2 regions of the Streptomyces paromomycinus genome follow, and region 1 is predicted to be linked to the other one. Evidence: riboswitches for the same ligand, from Rfam matches in the RefSeq annotation. Region 1 holds a riboswitch; the other holds the start of a gene.
What was found. Region 1 has a riboswitch for glycine ahead of gcvT (glycine cleavage system aminomethyltransferase GcvT). Riboswitches for the same ligand answer to the same signal wherever they lie in the genome.

Region 1 (4,204 bases):
GCGGCCGCGTTGGCCTGCGCGCCGGAGTGCGGCTGCACGTTCGCGGCCTCGGCGCCGAACAGCGCCTTGATCCGGTCGATGGCGATCCGCTCGACCACGTCGACGTGCTCGCAGCCGCCGTAGTAGCGGCGGCCCGGGTAGCCCTCGGCGTACTTGTTGGTGAGGACCGAGCCCTGGGCCTCCATGACGGCGGCCGGGGCGAAGTTCTCCGACGCGATCATTTCGAGGGTGGACTGCTGACGGTGGAGCTCGGCGTCGACGGCGGCGGCGACGTCGGGGTCGAGCTCGTGGAGGGAGCTGTTCAGAAGCGACATGACTACTTCCTGGGGTTCGCGGGGCGCACGGCCCCGCCGGGCGGCGGGGTGGGCTTGTCAGCCGGTGAAGGCGGTGTACTCGTCGGCCGAGAGCAGGTCGTCCGGCTCGCCGCTGACCTTCACCTTGAACAGCCAGCCGCCCTCGAACGGGGCGGTGTTCACCAGCGAGGGGTCGCTCACCACGTCCTCGTTGATCTCCGTGACCTCGCCGTCGACGGGGGAGTAGAGATCGCTGACGGACTTGGTCGACTCCAGCTCACCGCAGGTCTCGCCCGCCGTGACCGAGTCACCGACCGCGGGGAGCTGCACGAAGACGACGTCGCCGAGCGCGTTGGCGGCGTGCTCGGTGATGCCGATCGTCGAGACGCCCTCCTCGGCGGCCGACAGCCACTCGTGCTCCTTGCTGTAGCGCAGCTGCTGGGGGTTGTTCATGTCTTGATTCTCCTGGATACGGTGGCGTGCTCGGTGCAGGGGTCTTGACAGGTGAGACGGGAGTACGTCCGGGGCGGGGCCGCGGGCGTCACTTCTGGCGCTTGTAGAAGGGGAGCGCCACGACCTCGTACGGCTCATGGGTGCCACGGATGTCCACCGCCACACCGGCGGTGCCGGGCGCGGCGTGCGCGGCGTCCACATACGCCATGGCGACGGGCTTGCCGAGGGTGGGCGAGGGGGCACCGGAGGTGACCTCGCCGATGACGGCGCCGTCGGGGCCCACGACCGGGTATCCGGCGCGCGGCACCCGGCGGCCCTCGGCGATCAGGCCGACCAGCTTGCGCGGCGGATTGGCCTCGGCCCGGTCCCGGGCCGCCTCCAGGGCGGCGCGGCCCACGAAGTCGCCGCCGTTCGTCGTCTTCTCGAACTTCACGACCCGGCCCAGGCCCGCGTCGAACGGGGTGGTGTCCGTGGTCAGCTCGTGCCCGTACAGCGGCATGCCCGCCTCCAGGCGCAGGGTGTCCCGGCAGGACAGGCCGCAGGGGACCAGGCCCGCGTCCTTGCCGGCCTCGGTCAGCGCCTCCCAGAGGGCGACCGCGTCGGCCGGGCGGACGAACAGCTCAAAACCGTCCTCGCCGGTGTAGCCGGTACGTGCGATCAGCGCCGGGACGCCCGCGACGGTGCCGGGCAGCCCGGCGTAGTACTTCAGACCGTCCAGGTCGGCGTCGGTCAGGCCCTTGAGGATGCCGGGGGACTCCGGACCCTGCACGGCGAGCAGCGCGTACGCGTCCCGGTCGTCGCGCACCTCGGCGTCGAAACCTTCCGCCCGCTCGGTGAGCGCGTCCAGCACGACCTGGGCGTTGGAAGCGTTGGCGACGACCATGTACTCCGTCTCGCCGAGGCGGTAGACGATCAGGTCGTCCAGGATGCCGCCCTCGGCGTCACAGATCATGGTGTAGCGGGCGCGGCCGACGGCGACGCCGCCGATGTTGCCGACCAGCGCGAAGTCCAGCAGATCGGCGGCGCCGGTGCCGGTGACGGTGATCTCGCCCATGTGCGAGAGGTCGAAGAGGCCGGCGCGGGTACGCACGGCGACGTGCTCGTCACGCTCGCTGCCGTAGCGCAGCGGCATGTCCCATCCGGCGAAGTCGGTCATGGTCGCGCCGAGGGCGCGGTGTGTCGCGTCCAGCGCGGTGCGGCGGGGGGCTTCGGTCATGGTGGTGGCTCCCGGGCATGGGTGACAAGACGGTCTCCCCATCTGTCATCGGAACCTGAGAGGTTCACCGGAAGGCCGTGACCGGTCCCGGCTTGCACCTTGGGTGGAGCCACACCACGGCGGCCCGCTTTTCAGATCTGCCTCGCCCGCGCGGTATCGGGGCCTGAGAGATTCAAGGGAGGACTTGCTCCTTCGGCGCCCCGCCGTGACGGCCGGGGACTCTCCCGCGCGGATTCAAACGGCCGGTATGGAGTTGGCTGAGCGTGGCACCCGTACCAGGACGCACACGGTGGTGTGCGGACCGGCACTTGGCGCGCACATCATCGCACGGGATCGCCGGATACAGGAGCCCTGGTCGTACCGGTGTTCGCAGGGGTGTCACGACAGTGTCCTGGGACTGTACGGATCGTGGGATTTCCTTGAAGCGCATTACCTTTTCTTGACACTCTTCGGGTAAGGGGACGGAACCAGGGGAGGGGCGATCACGGTGCACAGGCAGGCCGCACTCGCGACAAGTCCGGGAGGCGCGCCCCCGGGCTGTGTCCCGGAGCCGGTTCCGGCCGCCGTGCCGGGGCCCCGGCGGCTGCCGCTCGGGGTGGTGCGCCCCGGCCGGACGCGTACCGCGGCGCCGGACGCACCGGCGGTGGACGTCGTCGACCTCAGGGACCGCGACACCCCGCGCGAGGCGGCCGAACTGCACTTCGCGGCGGGCGACGTGGTGGTGGTCTCCGGCCTGCCGGGCAGCGGCAAGAGCACGCTCATGATCCGGGTGGTGCCCGCCCTCGACGCGCGCGGCGCCGCCGTGCACCGCATCGACTCGCAGGACGTACGGGAGCGCTGGGAGCGCGGCAGGCTGCGCCGGCTTCCGTACGCGCTCTACCGGCCGCTGGTCCGGGCCTCCCACTACATGGGGCTGCGGCGGGCGCTGCGCTCCGGCGGCAGCGTGGTGGTGCACGACTGCGGCACGCTCACGTGGGTACGCCGCTGGCTCGCGCGCGAGGCCCGGCGCGGGGGACGCGGACTGCACCTGCTGCTGCTGGACGTACCGCCCGAGGTCGCGCTGTCCGGGCAGCGCTCGCGTGGACGCGGAGTCTCCGGTTACGCCTTCGCCCGGCACCGGCGCGCGGTACGGCGGCTGGCCGCCCGCGCCCGGGCGGCCCGGCTCCCCGCGGGCTTCACCTCGGCCGTCCTGCTGGACCGGCCGGCGGCGGGGTCGCTGCGGCATATCGCCTTCGAGTGAGCGCCGCCCTCGGGGGCTTCGGGTACGGGTGCGGCCCGCCTCCTGAGGGGGCGGGCGTCCGTACCCGTCGGTTCAGGTCCGGAATGCCGGACACCTGACGGGCCGTACGGAACCTTCCGTACGGCCCGTCGCGACCGGTCCTAGTCCAGACATATCTCCCGCATCCGCGCCTCCTCCGGACGCTCGGCGCCGGGCCGATCTAGAGGCCCAGGGCCTTGAGCAGCACGGTCGGCAGCGAGAGCACCGATTTGACCAGTGAGGAGCCGTCCTGCTGCTGCGGCGCCTCGGCGGGCTGCTGGCGCGGCGCGTCCGCCGGCGGCTGCGCGTCGGCGGCCGGCTGCGGGTCGGCGGCCTGCTGGGCGCCGTCGCCCGGCCGCGGGTCGCTGACCGGCGCCTTCGGCTGGGCGGCCGACTGGTCGTCCGCCGCGTCCGCGTCGTCCGCCGGCTCCGCCGCGGGCCGGGCCGGACGGTTGGCCGCCGGGGCGGCGGCGGGCCGGTCGGCCGGCTGCTGCAGGCCGCCGAGGAGCTTGTCCAGGCCCAGGATCGTGAAGATGTCGGTGACGGACCGGGAGACCGAGCCGGTCAGGCTCGCGGAGTCGGTGGCCTCCCCGGGGGCCGGGGCCCGGCGCTCGGTCAGCTCGTCCAGCTGTGTGCGCAGGTCCTGCGAAACCCTGCGCAGCCGGACGGAGTCGGCCGTCACCGTGCGGTCGGAGTCCTCGTTCAGCTGGTCCGCCAGCCGCTGCGCGTCCTGGAGGACCGTGTCCAGACGGGTGCGGGCGGCCCGCACCTGCACGGAGTGGCCGCGGCTGTCGGCCGACTTCTCGGCCAGTTCGGTCGAGGCGTCCGCCAGCCGGCCGATGTCGTCGACGATGATGCTCTGGTTGCGGACCGGCGGCTTGGGGTCTTCCGACGCGGCTGCCGCGGAACCCACGGTGCCGAGGGCGAGGGCGCCGACGGTGGCGGCGCTGACGAGGGTGGCGGCGGTCCGGTGCGTTGCCATCA
Region 2 (4,204 bases), 5.3 Mb from region 1:
GGAGGCCGCGGCCCGGCTGCTGGACCTGGTGGACACGACGGGCGGCGTACGGCTGCTGGGTGTGGGGGTGACCGGCCTCGCGGATTTCACGCAGGAGGACCTGTTCGCCCAGGTGGCGACGGAGAAGGCGGCCGAGGAGGAGGCCGAGCGGGCGCGCCGGGCGGCCGACGAGGCCGCGCGGCTGGCCGCCGACGAGCCCGAGCGGCCCCGACGCTGGCTCCCGGGGCTCGACGTGATCCATGACGAGCACGGGGCGGGCTGGGTGCAGGGCAGCGGCGTGGGCCGGGTGACCGTACGGTTCGAGCAGCCGTGGTCCGGGCCCGGGCGGGTGCGCACGTTCCCGGTCGAGGACCCCGCGCTGCGGCCCGGTGAGCCGCTGCCGCTGGTGGGCGGTCCGCCGGACGGGTGGCGCGACGGGCTGCCGGGCGGTCTGCCCGGCGGTTTGCCCGGCGGGGCGGGCGGGTCCGGCGGTCGTGGTGAGCGCGAGGCCGGGGAGGTGGACGGGCCTGGCGGATCGGGGGAGGCCGGTGGCCCCGGCGGGTCCGGGGAAGCCGACGAGCCCGGCGGGTCCGGGGGCGCCGGCCGTCCCGGCGGGCCCGGCGGTGGCGTGCTGGAGGAGCCCGGCGGGCCCGGCGGTGGCGTGCTGAGGGAACCCGGCGGGCCCGGCGGCGACGTGCTGAAGGAGCCAGACGGGCCCGGCGGCGACATGCTGAGGGAACCCGACGGGCCCGGCGGCGACATGCTGAGGGAACCCGACGGACCCGGCGGCGACATGCTGGAGGAACCCGACGAATCCGGCGACGGTGTGGCGGAGGCGTCCGGCGGCCGTGAGGCTCCTCCCTCTCCGCCCGGTGTTCAGTCCTCCGCGCCGGCCACCCGCCCGAACTCCGTGTCGGCCGGCGCGGCGTCCGAGCCGGGCGCGGGATCGGGGGCCGGGATGTCCAGACGGTAGTGGTGATAGAGCTGTAGTTCCTGCTCCGGCGAGAGGTGGCGGCCCACCCCGAAGTCCGGCGCGTCCCTGATCAGCTTGCGGTCGTAGGGGACGTGCAGTGCCTCGTCGACCAGATCGCTGGGCTCCAGGGGCACGAACGCGTCCCGGCTGAAGATCCCGGTGCGTACGGCCGCCCATTCCGGTTCACCGGTCGCGTCGTCCAGGTACACCTCGTCGACGGTGCCGATCTTGGTTCCGTTCTTGTCGAACGCCTTGCGGCCGATCAAGCTGCGGGGATCGATATCGGTCTGCACGGTCCCTCCTAGTGGTCGCAACTGCCTTGTGACAACTACCAAACGGCACAATTCATGCCCCGGCCACTCGAAGGAACGTCCGTTCGCCGCGCTGGTAGGCTGGCGAGCGGCTGTCGACCCCATGCGGGAGAGTCCTTCGTCGATCTTGGCGGAGGCGCCGAAGGAGCAACTCCTCCCCGGAATCTCTCAGGCTCACGTACCGCATGGACGAGGTCACTCTGGAAAGCAGGGCGGGCCACGGGCGGACACAGCGCCGGAACCCTTCCTCACCGACGGTGAAAGCCGGTACCGCGTGCGGGACCGGTGAAGCTCTCAGGTTGAGATGACAGAGGGGGAGGCCGTCCGGGCACCAGCGCCGTGGTGCCCCGCGTAGGTCGAAACGACCAGGAGGCCCCCGCAGATGACCACCACCCGCAGCTCCCTGACCGAGCTGGAACGAGGCACCCCGTTCGAGCAGCGGCACATCGGCCCCGGCCCGGAGGCCCAGGCCAAGATGCTGGCGCAGGTCGGGTTCGGATCGCTGGACGAACTGACCGCGGCCGCCGTACCGGACGTGATCAAGAGCGCGGAGGCGCTGGGCCTGCCCCAGGGCCGTACGGAGGCCGAGGTCCTCGCCGAGCTGCGGGCGCTCGCGGACCGCAACCAGGTGCTCGCCCCGATGATCGGGCTCGGTTACCACGGCACGTTCACCCCGCCGGTGATCCTGCGCAACGTGATGGAGAACCCCGCCTGGTACACGGCCTACACCCCGTACCAGCCGGAGATCTCGCAGGGCCGGCTCGAAGCGCTGCTCAATTTCCAGACCATGGTCGCCGACCTGACCGGACTGCCCACCTCCGGTGCCTCGCTGCTGGACGAGGGCACGGCCGCGGCCGAGGCGATGGCCCTCTCGCGGCGCGTGGGCAAGGTCAAGCAGGGCGTCTTCCTGGTCGACGCCGACTGTCTGCCGCAGACCGTCGCCGTCATCCGGACCCGCGCCGAGCCGACCGGCGTCGAGGTCGTGGTGGCCGACCTGTCCGAGGGCATCCCGGCGGAGGCCGCCGAGCGCGGTGTCTTCGGCGTGCTGCTCCAGTACCCGGGTGCCTCCGGCGCCGTACGGGACCCGCGTGCCGTCATCGAGCAGGCGCACGAGCTGGGCGCGATCGTGACCGTCGCCGCCGACCTGCTGGCGCTGACGCTGCTGACCTCGCCGGGCGAGCTGGGCGCCGACATCGCCGTCGGCACCACGCAGCGCTTCGGCGTCCCGATGGGCTTCGGCGGCCCGCACGCCGGATTCATGGCCGTACGGGAGAAGTTCGCCCGCAGCCTGCCCGGCCGGCTGGTGGGCGTGTCGGTGGACGCCGACGGGAACAAGGCGTACCGGCTCGCTCTCCAGACGCGTGAGCAGCACATCCGCCGGGAAAAGGCCACCAGCAACATCTGCACCGCGCAGGTGCTGCTCGCGGTGATGGCGGGCATGTACGCCGTGTACCACGGCCCGGACGGCCTCGCCGCCATCGCGCGCCGTACCCACCGCTACGCGTCCATACTCGCGGCGGGCCTGCGGGCCGGCGGGGTGGAGGTCGTGCACGGCGGCTACTTCGACACGCTGACCGTACGGGTGCCGGGCCGGGCCGCCGAGGCCGTCGCCGCGGCCCGCGAGGCCGGGGTCAACCTGCGGCTGGTCGACGCCGACCTGGTGGGCGTCGCCTGCGACGAGACCACCGGACGCGCGCAGGTGCACGCGGTGTGGGGCGCCTTCGGCGTCCAGGCCGACATCGAGCAGCTCGACGCGACCGTGGCCGACGCGCTGCCCGAGGAGCTGCTGCGCGGCGACGCGTACCTGACGCACCCGGTCTTCCACCAGCACCGTTCCGAGACCGCGATGCTGCGCTACCTGCGCCGCCTGTCGGACAAGGACTACGCGCTGGACCGCGGCATGATCCCGCTCGGCTCGTGCACCATGAAGCTGAACGCGACGACCGAGATGGAGCCGGTCACCTGGCCCGAGTTCGGGCAGCTGCACCCGTTCGCGCCGGTCGAGCAGGCGCAGGGCTACCTCACGCTCATCGCGGAGCTGGAGGAGCGGCTGGCCACGGTCACCGGCTACGACAAGGTCTCCATCCAGCCGAACGCCGGTTCGCAGGGTGAACTGGCCGGCCTGCTGGCCGTACGCGCGTACCACCGCGCCAACGGCGACGAGCAGCGCACCGTCTGCCTGATCCCCTCCTCGGCGCACGGCACCAACGCCGCCAGCGCCGTGATGGCCGGCATGAAGGTCGTCGTCGTCAAGACCGGCGAGGACGGCGAGGTGGACACCGACGACCTGCACGCAAAGATCGAGCAGTACCGGGACCAGCTCGCGGTGCTGATGGTGACCTACCCGTCCACGCACGGCGTGTTCGAGGAGCACATCACGCAGATCTGCGCGGCCGTGCACGACGCGGGCGGTCAGGTGTACGTGGACGGCGCCAACCTCAACGCGCTGGTCGGCCTCGCCGAGCCCGGCAAGTTCGGCGGCGACGTCTCGCACCTGAACCTGCACAAGACCTTCTGCATCCCGCACGGCGGCGGCGGTCCCGGCGTCGGCCCGGTCGGCGTGCGCGCCCACCTGGCGCCGTACCTGCCCAACCACCCGCTGCAGCCCACCGCGGGCCCGGAGACGGGAGTCGGCCCCATCTCCGCGGCGCCGTGGGGTTCCGCGGGCATCCTGCCCATCTCCTGGGCGTACGTCCGGCTGATGGGCGGCGCGGGGCTCACGCGCGCCACCCAGGTCGCGGTGCTCGGCGCCAACTACATCGCCAAGCGCCTGGAGCCGCACTACCCCGTGCTCTACACCGGCCCCGGCGGCCTGGTCGCGCACGAGTGCATCATCGACGTACGGCCGCTGACCAAGGCGACCGGGGTGAGCATCGACGACGTCGCCAAGCGGCTGATCGACTACGGCTTCCACGCGCCGACGATGTCCTTCCCGGTGGCC

Region 2: it holds a riboswitch for glycine, as region 1 does, so the genes downstream of both, gcvP (aminomethyl-transferring glycine dehydrogenase) here and gcvT (glycine cleavage system aminomethyltransferase GcvT) in region 1, are expected to answer to the same signal.

What each region holds. Positions count from the first base shown of each region.
Region 1 covers NZ_BHZD01000001.1:3,145,384-3,149,587, reverse strand. The annotation lists gene glyA (serine hydroxymethyltransferase) at 1-314, opposite strand, end outside; gene gcvH (glycine cleavage system protein GcvH) at 372-746, opposite strand; gene gcvT (glycine cleavage system aminomethyltransferase GcvT) at 835-1,962, opposite strand; glycine riboswitch at 1,995-2,103, opposite strand; glycine riboswitch at 2,104-2,199, opposite strand; gene OEIGOIKO_RS12695 (AAA family ATPase) at 2,450-3,202, shown strand; gene OEIGOIKO_RS12690 (hypothetical protein) at 3,402-4,202, opposite strand.
Region 2 covers NZ_BHZD01000001.1:8,459,912-8,464,115, forward strand. The annotation lists gene OEIGOIKO_RS36420 (DNA polymerase IV) at 1-952, shown strand, start outside; gene OEIGOIKO_RS36425 (PRC-barrel domain-containing protein) at 856-1,245, opposite strand; glycine riboswitch at 1,360-1,457, shown strand; gene gcvP (aminomethyl-transferring glycine dehydrogenase) at 1,646-4,204, shown strand, end outside.